One region of the Streptomyces sp. NPDC006393 genome, then DNA from elsewhere that is predicted to be linked to it. Evidence: riboswitches for the same ligand, from Rfam matches in the RefSeq annotation. Region 1 holds a riboswitch; each other region holds the start of a gene.

Region 1 (3,198 bases):
CCTTCAGATGGGCCTCCGTGCGCCGCTGGGCGGCCCTGGAGGCAGCCAGCGGTTCCAGCAGGAGCCGCATCTCCAGCAGGTCGGCGGCCTCCTGCTCGGTGGGCTCCGCCACGCACGCCCCGGCGTGCCGCCGGGTCACCACGAAGCCCTCGGCCTCCAGGGTGCGCAGGGCCTCGCGCACAGGGACCCGCGAGACGCCGTAACGGCGGGCGAGAACCCCCTCGGTGAGCCGGCTGCCGCGCTCATGGACTCCGGCGACGATGTCGTCCCGGATCGCCGTGCACACCGAGTGCGCCGGAATGCGCATGACCGACCTCCGCCTGAATCCCGCCGGAATCCCCGTTTGCGCGCCACACCTGGCGCCCGTTCCGTGACTCTATTCCAGTCAGCGGGAATTTCCGACGGCGGGCCGGAATCCATGGATATTTTTTGGACAGCGCCGCGTCCGGAACGCCGAAAGCCCCGGCTTCACCGGCCGGGGCTTTCGGGCAGGGCTGCGCGGGTCGCTCAGACGTTCACACCGTGCGCGCGGAGGTAGGCGATCGGGTTGATGTCGGAGCCGTACTCCGCGGTGGTGCGGGCCTCGAAGTGGAGGTGCGGTCCGGTGACGTTGCCGGTCGCGCCGGACAGGCCTATCCGCTGGCCCGGGACGACCTTCTGGCCCACCGAGACGCCGATGGACGACAGGTGCCCGTACTGGGTGTACATGCCGTCGGCCATCCTGATCACGACCTGGTTGCCGTAGGCCCCGCCCCAGCCGGTCTGGACGACGGTGCCGATGCCGACGGCGTGCACGGTGGTGCCGCTCGCGGCGTGGAAGTCGATGCCGGTGTGGGAGCCGGAGGACCACAGGGAGCCGCCGGTCTTGTAGCCGGTGGAGACGTACGAGCCGGAGATCGGCGGCACGAAGGCGTTGAGGCGCTTGCGCTCGGCCTCGCGGGCGGCGCGCTCCTTGGCCTCGCGCTCCTTCTGCGCCAACTCGGCGGCCTTCTTGCGCGCGGCCTCCTCGGCCTTCTTCTGCTCGGCGGCCTGCCGCTGGGCGGCGGCCTGGGCGTCGATCTTCTGGGCGACGCTGTCGCCGATGGTGATGACCGGGGTCAGGCCGGTCTCCTCGGGGGCGGGAGTCTCGGCGGCCAGGGCCGGTGTGGCGGCGAGAGCGCCGAGGACTCCGGTGGTGGTGAGCGCCGCGGCACCCACCGCGCGGGCGGTGGTGCGGTGCATCCGGCTGGGGCGGCGATGCTTCCCGGTGGCGCGCGTGAACGCCATGTAGACGCTGGTCCTTTCCTTCCCTCTCGCCTACCGGGTTAGCTGACGGGTTCGGAGCAGGAAGGTCTCCTACGGACCCCTCGCTGCGCGCGCGGGTGTCCGATTCACCCCAGGGACTGGGTGGGTCCCCGGCTCCCCTGGCTCGCGCCGTACGGGGACTCGGCGATGGCTGTCCGGTGCCGCGGATGCGGCGCACTGCCCGACGAACAGCCGGACCGACGCTAGAGGGGGGCGCTGTCAATTCCCAAACCGATCCGGACTTTTGTAGCGCATGCCACAGGGCAGACAGGCAACCTCTCCCCCAATTCGGACATCGTGGGGCCCTGGTGACGCTTCGGTCACCAGGGCCCCCACGCGCGCGTGCCTCGCGTCCGCTGCCGGACGGTGTTCCCGCGGGCCGCTACTCGGCCGCGACGACGCTCACTTCTCCGATGCCCAGGGCCTCCACGGGCTCCTTGATCTGCGCCGCGTCACCGACGAGGATCGTCACCAGCCGGTCCACCGGGAAGGCGCTCACGACCGCCGCGGTGGCCTCCACCGTGCCGGTGGCGGCGAGCTGCTGATAGAGCGTCGCCTGGTAGTCGTCGGGCAGGTGCTGCTCGACCTGGTCGGCCAGCGTGCTCGCCACGGCGGCGGCCGTCTCGTACTTGAGCGGCGCCACACCGACGAGGTTCTGCACGGCGACGTCCCGCTCGGCGTCGGTGAGGCCCTCGGCCGCGAGCTTGCGCAGCACCGTGAAGAGGTCGTCCAGTGCCGGGCCGGTGTTCGGCGTGTCGACCGAGCCGCTGATCGCGAGCATCGCCGCGCCCGAGCCGTCGGGGGCCGAGCGCAGCACCTGGCCGAAGGACCGCACACCGTAGGTGTAGCCCTTCTCCTCGCGCAGGACGCGGTCCAGGCGGGAGGTGAGGGTGCCGCCGAGGCAGTAGGTGCCGAGCACCTGGGCCGGCCACACACGGGCGTGCCGGTCGGGGCCGATGCGGCCGATGAGGAGCTGGGTCTGGACGGCGCCGGGGCGGTCCACGACGACCACGCGGCCGGTGTCGTCGGCGCGCACCGCCGGCACGGGCCGCGGCTTGGCCGGCGAGCCGGCCCAGGCGCCCAGGGTCTCGCCGAGCAGCTCTTCCAGGTCGATGCCGGTGAGGTCGCCGACGACCACGGCGGTGGCCGTGGAGGGGCGGACGTGCCGGTCGTAGAAGGCGCGTACGGCCGCCGCGTCGATGCCGCGGACGGTGTCCTCGGTGCCCTGGCGCGGGCGCGACATGCGCGCGGTGGCCGGGAACAGCTCCTTGGAGAGCTCCATGGCGGCGCGGCGGGAGGGGTTGGCCAGCTCGTGCGGGATCTCGTCGAGCCGGTTGCGCACCAGCCGCTCGACCTCGGAGTCGGCGAACGCGGGCGCCCTGAGGGCGTCGGCCAGCAGGCCGAGCCCCTTGGCCAGGCGGGAGGCCGGAACCTCCAGGCTCAGCCGTACGCCGGGGTGGTCGGCGTGCGTGTCGAGGGTGGCGCCGGCCCGCTCCAGCTCGGCGGCGAACTCCTCGGCGGAGTGCTTGTCGGTGCCCTCGGAGAAGGCCCGCGCCATGATCGTGGCGACACCGTCCAGGCCGACCGGCTCGGCGTCCAGCGGGGCGTCCAGCATCACCTCGACGGCGACGACCTGCTGGCCGGGGCGGTGGCAGCGCAGGACGGTCATGCCGTTGTCCAGCGTGTCGCGCTCGGGCGCCGGGAACGCCCACGGCTTGGCCTCGCCCGCCTTGGGCTGGGGGTGGAAGTCCATCGTGGCGAGCTCGGTCACTTCGCCGCCTCCTCGGTGTCGTCGGTGGCCGCGGCGTCCGCGTCCTTGGCGTCGCCTGCTTCGGCAGTGTCGGCGGCGGTCGGCTCGTAGACGAGCACCGCGCGGTTGTCGGGACGCAGGCGCGCCTTGGCGACCTCCTGGAC
Region 2 (3,198 bases), on a different contig from region 1:
CTGGGCCAGCTCGACGGCGTCCAGGGTCTCGGTCAGCGAGCCGATCTGGTTCACCTTGACCAGCAGGGCGTTGGCGGTGCCCTCCTCGATGCCGCGGGCCAGGCGCTCGGGGTTGGTGACGAACAGGTCGTCGCCGACCAGCTGGACCTTGTCGCCGAGCTTGTCGGTGATGACCTTCCAGCCGGCCCAGTCGTCCTCGAACAGCGGGTCCTCGATGGAGACGAGCGGGTAGGCCGCGACGAGCTCCTCGTAGTACTCCGTCATCTCGGCGGCGGAGCGCTCCTTGCCCTCGAAGAGGTACTTGCCGTCCTTGTAGAACTCGGAGGCGGCGACGTCGAGCGCCAGGGCGATCTGCTCACCGGGGACGTACCCGGCCTGCTTGACGGCCTCGAGGATGAGGTCGAGGGCCTCGCGGTTGGAGCCGAGGTTCGGGGCGAAGCCGCCCTCGTCGCCGAGGCCGGTGGACAGGCCCTTGGTCTTCAGGACCTTCTTCAGCGTGTGGTAGACCTCGGTGCCCCAGCGCAGGGCCTCGGAGAAGGACTCCGCACCGATCGGGGCGATCATGAACTCCTGGATGTCCACGTTGGAGTCGGCGTGCGAGCCGCCGTTCAGGATGTTCATCATCGGCACCGGCAGCAGGTGCGCGTTCGGGCCGCCCAGGTAGCGGAAGAGGGGCAGGTCGCTGGCCTCGGAGGCGGCGTGGGCGACGGCGAGGGAGACGCCGAGGATGGCGTTGGCGCCGAGGGAGCCCTTGTTGTCGGTGGCGTCCAGGTCGAACATCGCCTGGTCGATCAGGCGCTGCTCGGTGGCGTCGTAGCCGACCAGCTCCGGGCCGATCTGCTCGATGACGGCGAGGACGGCCTTCTCGACACCCTTGCCCTGGTAGCGGTTGGGGTCCCCGTCGCGCAGCTCGATGGCCTCGAAGGCGCCCGTCGAGGCGCCGGACGGGACGGCGGCACGACCCGTGCTGCCGTCGTCGAGGCCGACCTCGACCTCGACCGTGGGGTTGCCTCGGGAGTCCAGGATTTCCCGGGCTACGACGACGTCGATGGACGGCACGAGCATCTCCTTCGTGGATGTGACGCTGAAAGTGCGGGGCTTGTGAGCCTTGCGACTAGAGCCTAACCGTCCCGGGGCCCCGGCCGACCGACCGACCGTCCCGTGGACAGGGTGACGGTACACATTGTTCCCGCTCGGAACAAAGGGGCGGGGCGGAGATGCGGAAAGACGAGAGGAACGCCCGGTGAAGAAAAGCCCCCGCCCCGGCGCGTACGGGGGAACACGCGCCGGGGCGGGGAGTCCGTGGGGACGGGGCCCGCGGGACGGGAAGCCCGCGGGACCGGGGGGGCGGGCCTGCGGCTTGCGGCCCGCGCCGCCCCCTGCTTACTTCAGGTGCAGCTGCTGGCCGGGGTAGATGAGGTTCGCGTCCTCGACGATGTCCTTGTTCAGCTGGAACAGCTTCTCCCAGCCGCCCTTGACGTGGTGCTCGGCGGCGATGGAGCTGAGCGTGTCGCCGGAGACCACCTTGTACTCGCCGTCGCCCTTCTCGACCTTCTTGCCGGTCGGGGTGGTGACGGTCTTCTTCGGGGCCGGACGCGTGGCGGAGCGGTTGGCCGCCTGCTGCTCGGTGGAGCGGGTGGCGGTGCTCTTGGTCGTCGTGCTCTTGGTCGTGGTGCTCTTCGTCGTGCTGCCGGTGGAGGCCGCGGCACCGCTGTACGGGGTGCTCGACAGACCCTTGCCGCACACCGGCCAGGCACCCTTGCCCTGACCCGCCAGGACCTTCTCGGCGACGGCTATCTGCTGCGCCTTGGTGGCCAGGTCGGCGCGCGGGGCGTAGGCGGTGCCGCCGTACGCGGCCCACGTGGAGGTGGTGAACTGGAGGCCGCCGTAGAAGCCGTTGCCCGTGTTGATGGACCAGTTCCCGCCGGACTCGCACTGGGCGACCGCGTCCCACTCGGAGGCGGTGGCGGCGGAGGCGTTGCCGGCCGCCATCAGCGGGCCGGCGACGGCGGCGCCGGCGACACCGGCGAGTGCGATGGCGCGGGTGGCCTTGGAGGAACGACGGTGCTTGCCCTTGCCGGAAAACAGCATGGATGGATCCCCTCACCGACGCCTGCGAGGTGAGCTGTCGGGTTCGGGCCGGTTGAGTTGCCCGGCCGTGCCCCTGGGGAGGCACGGCTTCACCCCGAGCCGCTCCGGCGAACTGTCCGGTGCGGCACTTACCTTGGGTCCCCCGCTCCTGCCTACGGCGCTCGACGCGACGACTGTTCCCGTACGGCCGCTGGCAGGATTCGGCGTTGCGGCAGCCGGGGCTCGCGGTGGCGAGCGGTCATGACCGTAGACACGTGATCGAGCGGATTTCAAAGACGATCAGGGCTTCTGAGACTCATCCCACACTTTCACCGAATGGGACATTCGGCGCGAAGCGTGACGTGAACTCCCGCTAGTTCTGGGCGTTTTCGACCGGGACATCCAGGCTCTGACCGGCGACGATGTGATTCGGGTCGGACCCGATGGCCGCCTCGTTGGCGTCGTAGAGCGCGTGCCACCCGCCGTGGACGTCAAGGGAGTCGGCGATGGAGGCGAGCGAGTCGCCGGCGCGGACGGTGTAGGAGTCGACGGAGGCGGTGTGCGTGCCGTCGCCGTCCCGGGAGGCGTGACGGCCGCCGCCGGCCGTCGCCGGGCTCCCGGCCGAGTCCTCGGCGGCGCTGCCGCCGCGGTGCCGGCCGGTGCCCAGGGCCCCGGTGTCGACGAGGGCCGAAGAGCCGACACTCTGCCCGGAGTTGTCCGAGTCGTCACGGTTGGGGGCCGTCGAAGGCGACGCCTCGGGCGTCGCGACACCCTCCGCACCCGATCCGGGCGTCGCGCCGGAGTCGGGAGCGCCGCCCTTCTCGGCGGACTTCGAGGGCGAATCGGACGGATTCGCGGGGGATTCGGAGGACGAATCACCCGAAGAGGAGGATTCGGAACCGGAGCCGGAATCCGAAGCGGATCCGGAGAAACCCGGGTTGCCGGCATCCCGCGACGAGTCATCGAGTCCGGGGTCGCCCACACCGGACGATTCGGACGAGCCGGACGCGTCACCCGATCCCGACGATCCCGACGCACGCGACGAGTCGGACGTATCGGAGGAGCCGGAGGAACCGGACTCCGAGGACGAGCCGTCGCCCAGACCCGTGTCGACCCTCGCGGCACCGG
Region 3 (3,198 bases), on a different contig from region 1:
GCCCGCCAGCACCATGAGCAGATCGCGCAGACGGGCGTCGCGGACCGCGTAGGCGTCCAGCAGTAACCGCACATCGGCCGGTTTGACCCCGCTCGCGCCGGTCTCGATCCGGCTCACCTTCGACTGGTGCCAGCCCACCAGCCGGGCCGCCTCACCACTGGTGAGGCCCGCGTCGGCGCGCAGCGCGCGCAGTTCGGCGCCCAGCTTGCGGCGGCGCACCGCGGGACCGTGCTGCATCGACTGCTCCTCACTCCTTCTGGGCTCCCGGTGACAGCCTTCGGGAACCCGCGCCAAATCCGCTCGGCCGTCGCAGAGTTCACCGCTTCGAGCGACAGATATATGCATATCTTGGTGGATCGCCACCCGTGACCGGCCCGGTGGTGGCAGTCTGACGGCGAAGCACCAGTCCGGGACCGTACTCGAACCATCCGCTCCGTGTCGGACCCCGGTCCCGTGGGAAAGGGACGACGTCGCCATGGCAGACCATCTGGAAGCATCCGTCACTCTGCCGAGCGATCCCGCCTCGGTCTCCGCCGCCCGGACCTATGTGGTGGGCACCCTGGCGGAGTGGGGCCTTCCGTCGGACACGGACACCGCCGACACCGTACGGCTCATCGTCTCCGAACTCGCCACCAACGCCGTGCAGCACACCCTCGGGCAGTCACCCACCTTCACGGTGGACATGGTCCTGGAACGGGACGAACACCTGCGCATCGGCGTGACCGACAGCCACCCGCGGTTCCCCAGACGACTGCCGGCCGCCGTCCAGCAGGACAACGGCCGGGGAATGGTGATCATCCGGTGGCTCACGGCGGAGTGCGGCGGCAGCCTCACTGTGCGGCCCACCCGCGAGGGCGGCAAGACGGTCTGGATCGAGCTCCCGTGGACCTTCGAGGACCGCCCGGTGACGACGGCGGGCCGACAGGAGTCGTAGGCGCGGCTGAGGGGGTGTGCGTGACGGCCCGAGGCGGTGGCGGCGGCCCGCAGGCCCCGCCACCGCCTCGGGCTCGTCAGCTGACCCGGCCGTACCAGACGCTGCGCGTCCAGATCTTCTCGAGCCGCACCACGTCCCCGGTCCGCGGAGCGTGCCAGATCTTGCCGCTGCCGGCGTAGATGCCGACGTGGTAGACGTACGAGCCCGAGTGGAAGAACACCAGGTCCCCGGCCCTGCGGCTGCGTGCGGAGATGTGGCGGGTCCTGTTGTACTGCTGGGCGGCCGTGCGCGGCAGCCGCTTGCCCGCCTTCTTGAACGAGTACAGCGTGAGCCCGGAGCAGTCGAACCTGCGCGGACCGGTCGCTCCCCACTGGTAGGGGGCGCCCTTCTTGGACGCCGCGATCTTGAGCGCCTTCGTCGCCAGGGTCGCGGCCGAGGCGTCCGGCGCGAAGCCCGGCACCACGATCGAGCCGCCCACGGCGGCGATGGTCAGGGCCGAGGCCGTGCCGGCCCGGGCCATGAACGACGGGACACGATTGAGCGCAGTCATGCGCAACCCTTCGTCAGCCGCCTGTGAAGGATGACCTGTCGGATTCGGGCTGGCGAAGTAGCCCGGCCGCGTCGGACGCGGCTTCACCCCAAGGGCTGCTCGGCCCGGCCATGGCGTGACCGAACCGGCGACCCGTCGTGCTCGGGTCCTCCACTCCTGCCGATCCACTGCCGTCGACCGGTCGTCCGGGCGGCGGCAGGACTCGGCGTCCGCCCGGACCGCCCCGCCGCTGCGGCGGGGGCTTGTCGTCAGACAGGGATCTTGGCTCACGGATGTCCGAAAATCCCAACGGAACCGGAGATTTGTGTTGTTACTCACCACTCACCCGTTCGGGTGGACACCCCCGCCTTCGAACGTCTGTCGCCTTCCGGGGCGAGGCCCGGACCAGCGTCGTAACACCTCGTTGCGCCAAGTGGGGCAGGTGCGTTGCGCAACCGCTGCGGCCCGGGAGAAGGATCGTCGTTTCCACCGAAAGGCCGTACGTCATTTGGTCCGTTCCGGCCTATCCGCGCCCGCCGTGTCTCCGCCGCCGGGCCGTCGCACGGCTGCGGGGGCGTCAACTCGCGGCGTCGGAGGGCACCGTGACGCGGGCGGTGCGCCGGTCGCCGTCCAGGACCCGCAGCGCCCGCGCCAGGGTCGCCGCGTGCAGCTCCGTCTCGCCCCGCTGGTGCATCAGCGTCAGAGCGTCGCGCAGCTCGGCCGCCCTGCCGACCAGGGCCTGGGCGGCCCTCAGGCCCCGGTAGGTGTCGCCGGACCGGGCGGGATTGATCCGGCCGAGCAGGTCCACCACGTCGAGGTAACGGTCGATCAGTTCCGCCTCGGCGCGGGTCAGCGCCGGCAGCGGCGGCAGCTCGGGTGGCAGCATCGGCGGCTCACCCCGCGTCCGGTGCGGTCCGTACGGCGTCGCGGCCCGGGACGATCCGGTCCACGAGCCCGTACTCCAGCGCGCCTTGCGCGTCCAGGATCCGCTCGCGGTCCAGGTCCGCGGCCACCTGCTCCGGGGCGCGCCCGGTGTGCCGTACGAGCATGTCCTCCAGGCGGGCCCGCACGCGCAGCAGCTCCTCCGCGCGGACGGTCAGGTCCGACACCTGCCCCTCCACCGGCTCGGGCAGCGACGGCTGGCGCAGCACCATCCGTGCGCCGGGCAGCGCGGACCGCTTGCCCGGGGCGCCCGCGGCCAGCAGCACGGCCGCGGCCGAGACGGCCTGGCCCAGGCAGACCGTCGCCACGTCGCAGGCGACGAACGCCATCGTGTCGTGGATCGCCGCCATGGCCTCGAAGGATCCGCCGGGCGAGTTGACGTACAGCGAGATGTCCCGGTCGGGGTTCTGGTGCTCGAGATGGACGAGCTGTGCGACGACGTCGTTCGCCGAGATGTCGTCGATCGGCGTGCCGAGCAGGACGATCCGTTCCTCCAGGAGTTTCGCGTACGGGTCCAGGGTGCGTCGTCCGGCGCTCGTGAGCTCGGTGAACTCCGGCGGGACGTGGTGGTCGGACGGTCGGTTCATGGCGCATCTCCTCCAGAGAGAGATCTGTAAAAAATGTACAGGACGTACGTACGTGGAGGAGGGGTGTCGCCGGGGATCGCACGGTGATCCGGCGGTGATCCGGTCTCCGGTCGTGCTCCGGAGGGTCCTGGAGCAAGCTGGAGATGGAACTCCGGCCGCTCGACGACCCAGGAGATCTCGATGGCGTTCTTCGCGATTTCCCGGTG
Region 4 (3,198 bases), on a different contig from region 1:
TGTAGATCATCAACGGCCGGGCCGGAAAGGCTCATTCCGCGCCTCGCCGGACCGGACCGCAAAGATCACGTAAACGGAGTTCGGGGCCAGGGGCCTCTCAGGGGTTGAGGCCCTTCTCCCGCAGCCACGCCATCGGGTCGATGCCGGTGGCCTGGCCGCCGGGGTGGACCTCCAGGTGCAGGTGGGGGCCGGTGACGTTGCCGGTGGCGCCCACGCGGCCGATGACGTCGCCCGTGTTCACCTTCTGACCGACCGAGACGCTGATCGACGACTGGTGGCAGAACCACAGCTCGGTGCCGTCGTCGAGGGTGAGGACCGTGCGGTATCCGTAGGACCCGGCCCAGCCGGCCTCGGTGACGGTGCCGCTGTGGATCGCCTTGATCAGGGTGCCGGTGGGCGCGGCGAAGTCGAGGCCGGTGTGGTAGCCGGAGGACCACATGGAGCCGGCCTGCCCGAAGGTGGAGGTGATGGTGTACGAGGAGGTCGGCAGCGTGTACTGCTTGGCCAGCGCCGCCAGCCGCTCCGCCTCGGCCTTCTTCCTGGCCTCCTCCTCCGCCTTCTGCTTCGCGGCGGCGGCCTTGGCCTCGGCCTCCTTCTGCGCCTTGGCGGCGGCCTCCTTGGCCTGCTCGACGGCGGCGGCCTCGGCGGCCTGCTGGGCCTTGGCCTCGACCTGGACCTGCTGCTGCTCGGCCTGGGCCATGATGCGGTTGCGCAGGGCCTCGCCCGCGTCCGAGGTGCCCTGTCCGGTCTCGGCGGAGCTCACGCCGACGTCGCTGAGCGCGGTCGCGGAGCCCTGGGGGGCGTCGTGGGCCGAGTCGTGGAACAGGGCGCCCACGGCGGGCAGGGACTCCACGGAGGGCAGGTCGGGCAGCGAGATGGAGACCGGTGGCTTGCCGGTGTTGGCGCTGGCCATGCCGCCCGCGCCGACGGCGGCTATGACGCCCACGCCGAGCACGGTGGAGCTGCGGGCGAGCCCGCCGCCGCGCTGCTTGGCCACGCGGTGCCGACCGCGCACCGGGCGGAGGGACTCCTCGGTGGGGTTCCACTCCTCCCAGGGGCCCTCGTCGGGCCGCCGACCGCCGTATCCGAAGGTCTCGGTGCGCTGGTTCGGCACGAACGGGGCTTCTGGTGCGGGCCGGTTGGACGCCACTCGGGCGTGCTCCTTTCCTTCCGTCTCGCCTACCGGGTTAGCTGACGGGTTCGGAGCGGGAAGGTCTCCTACGCGCGTCAACCAGCCGTGCCGTCACGGTGGATGACGCCCGATTCACCCCAAGTTGGTGGTTCCCCGGTTCCCTCGCGGGATTCGGCGCGTGCGCACGGAGCCGCCTTTGTGACGGCTGGGACGACCGCGCTGCGTTATCGAACGTTAATAGACGCGAGGGCTCGATTCCAAGCCGTCCGGCTTGATCCTTAAACCTTTTTGGCCAGGACTTTTGGCCCAGGAGCATAGAAAAACGGGCGAGTCGCCTGCGCCACAGGAGTCACACAGATTTTGATGGTGTCTCAGATGTTATGCGGAGGGGCATCGTCCGCTCACTCGGTGTGATGGTCGTCGACGTGACGCGACGCATACGCGATCGACGCGGACTCCCCGAGGAATCCGGGGCCGGAAACGCGCGCGGGTGAAAACACTCAGGGCCGGAATCCATGATCGGATTCCGGCCCTGAGCCTTCAGTAGCGGGGACAGGATTTGAACCTGCGACCTCTGGGTTATGAGCCCAGCGAGCTACCGAGCTGCTCCACCCCGCGTCGGTATGACACCAGTGTACGCCATCCACGGGGCCGCTCGCGCACCCCTTTGCCCGGCCCTTCGTCCGGCCCTCGTCAGCGCCTCTCCTCCGCCCTGGTCAGGGCCTCGCCTCCCAGGTGCCGGTTGGGCTCCTGGGCCGGGCCCTCGAACTCGGGCAGTACGACGACGTCCGCCCCCGCGCCCAGGAGCACCGCGGCCCCGTTGGCGGCCTCGACGAACGTGTCCGGTTCCCGCCAGGCCGTGACCACCCGTCGTACCCCCGCGTCCAGAATCAGCCGGGCGCACGGGCGCGGCCGGGAGGCGCGTCGGGCGCACGGTTCCAGGCTGCTGTACACCGTGGCGTCCGGCAGCCGCGGATCCACCGGATCGACCTTGGCCAGCGCCGCCTCCTCCGCGTGCACGACCGGATCGCCGCCCTCCCGCGAGTGACCCCGGGCGAGCTCGGTGCCGTCGGCGGCGACCACGACCGCGCCCACGCTGAACGCGGTCCGCGACGGCGGGCACTGTGCCGCCAGCTCGCACGCGATCCTGAGCCAGTGCCGGTCCGCGGGAGCGGCCTCGGCCCCGGTGCCGGGCGCGGTCGGCTCGTAGCGCATGAGGACGACGTCCCCGATGGCCCGCGTCTCCACCAGCCGCAGCCGCCCGCCCTGGTACGCGCCGGGGCCGAACAACCGAGGCGCCCGCGGGTCCCCGACGAACAGCGGGGCCAGGACGAGCTGCACCTCGTCGGCCAGCTGCCGCTGGAGCAGCTGGGTGTGCACCGTCCCGCCGCCCTCGACCATCAGCCGGCGCACCCCGCGCACGTCGTGCAGGTGTTCCAGCAGCAGCCGCCAGTCGAGCACGTCCCCCAGGGCCACGATGTCGACGGCATGGGCGGCTCGGGCGGCGACGCCGGCCTCGCGCAGCCGCTGGGCGCCCTTGTCGGTCGTGTAGACGATCTTCTCCCCGCCCGTGTGCCAGAAGCGTGCGTCCGGGTCCAGCTCTCCGGAGGCGCTGACCGTGACCTTCAGCGGGTACTCCGGCTGCCCGGCGGCGACTCGGGCGGCACGCCGCTCGGGCGAGTTGACCAGCAGCCGCGGGTTGTCGGCACGCAGGGTGCCGGCCCCGACCAGGATCGCGTCGACCGACGCCCGTACCTCGTCGACCCGGTCGAAGTCGGCGGGGCTGGACAGCAGGAGGCGATCGGGGCCGGTGTCGTCCAGGTAGCCGTCCAGGGAGACGGCGGCGGACAACAGCACGTACGGAAGGGGCATCGGCGCACTCTCTCTCGGAGACCGGCAGTCTCACACGACCGACTCGGAGACCGGCACTCTCACACGACCGACTCGGGGACGGGCAGTCACCTACGACCGGCCGGCACCCGTCGCCGAGAAGGCGTCAGGGTGCGGCTGCCAGAGCTGAGATCACACGGGCACATCCGCTCAGGCACCGCTCACGAATCGCGCAC

What was found. A riboswitch is a leader RNA that binds a small molecule or an ion and turns the genes downstream of it on or off. The one in region 1 is predicted to bind cyclic di-AMP.
Region 2: linked by a shared signal. The riboswitch ahead of ABZ484_RS27045 (transglycosylase family protein) and the one ahead of ABZ484_RS12400 (M23 family metallopeptidase) in region 1 are both predicted to bind cyclic di-AMP.
Region 3: linked by a shared signal. The riboswitch ahead of ABZ484_RS02570 (C40 family peptidase) and the one ahead of ABZ484_RS12400 (M23 family metallopeptidase) in region 1 are both predicted to bind cyclic di-AMP.
Region 4: linked by a shared signal. The riboswitch ahead of ABZ484_RS13100 (M23 family metallopeptidase) and the one ahead of ABZ484_RS12400 (M23 family metallopeptidase) in region 1 are both predicted to bind cyclic di-AMP.

What each region holds. Positions count from the first base shown of each region.
Region 1 covers NZ_JBEXZD010000021.1:68,203-71,400, forward strand. The annotation lists gene ABZ484_RS12395 (GntR family transcriptional regulator) at 1-307, opposite strand, end outside; gene ABZ484_RS12400 (M23 family metallopeptidase) at 508-1,266, opposite strand; cyclic di-AMP (ydaO/yuaA leader) riboswitch at 1,279-1,441, opposite strand; gene ABZ484_RS12405 (pitrilysin family protein) at 1,667-3,055, opposite strand; gene ABZ484_RS12410 (pitrilysin family protein) at 3,052-3,198, opposite strand, start outside.
Region 2 covers NZ_JBEXZD010000079.1:24,823-28,020, forward strand. The annotation lists gene eno (phosphopyruvate hydratase) at 1-1,065, opposite strand, end outside; gene ABZ484_RS27045 (transglycosylase family protein) at 1,384-2,091, opposite strand; cyclic di-AMP (ydaO/yuaA leader) riboswitch at 2,096-2,261, opposite strand; gene ABZ484_RS27050 (transglycosylase family protein) at 2,444-3,198, opposite strand, start outside.
Region 3 covers NZ_JBEXZD010000003.1:111,091-114,288, forward strand. The annotation lists gene ABZ484_RS02560 (helix-turn-helix transcriptional regulator) at 1-237, opposite strand, end outside; gene ABZ484_RS02565 (ATP-binding protein) at 476-934, shown strand; gene ABZ484_RS02570 (C40 family peptidase) at 1,011-1,484, opposite strand; cyclic di-AMP (ydaO/yuaA leader) riboswitch at 1,488-1,702, opposite strand; gene ABZ484_RS02575 (hypothetical protein) at 2,041-2,349, opposite strand; gene ABZ484_RS02580 (ATP-dependent Clp protease proteolytic subunit) at 2,357-2,992, opposite strand; gene ABZ484_RS02585 (ANTAR domain-containing protein) at 3,173-3,198, shown strand, end outside.
Region 4 covers NZ_JBEXZD010000023.1:55,715-58,912, reverse strand. The annotation lists gene ABZ484_RS13105 (aldo/keto reductase) at 1-1, opposite strand, end outside; gene ABZ484_RS13100 (M23 family metallopeptidase) at 98-1,150, opposite strand; cyclic di-AMP (ydaO/yuaA leader) riboswitch at 1,162-1,319, opposite strand; tRNA gene ABZ484_RS13095 (tRNA-Met) at 1,677-1,750, opposite strand; gene ABZ484_RS13090 (dihydrofolate reductase family protein) at 1,826-3,004, opposite strand.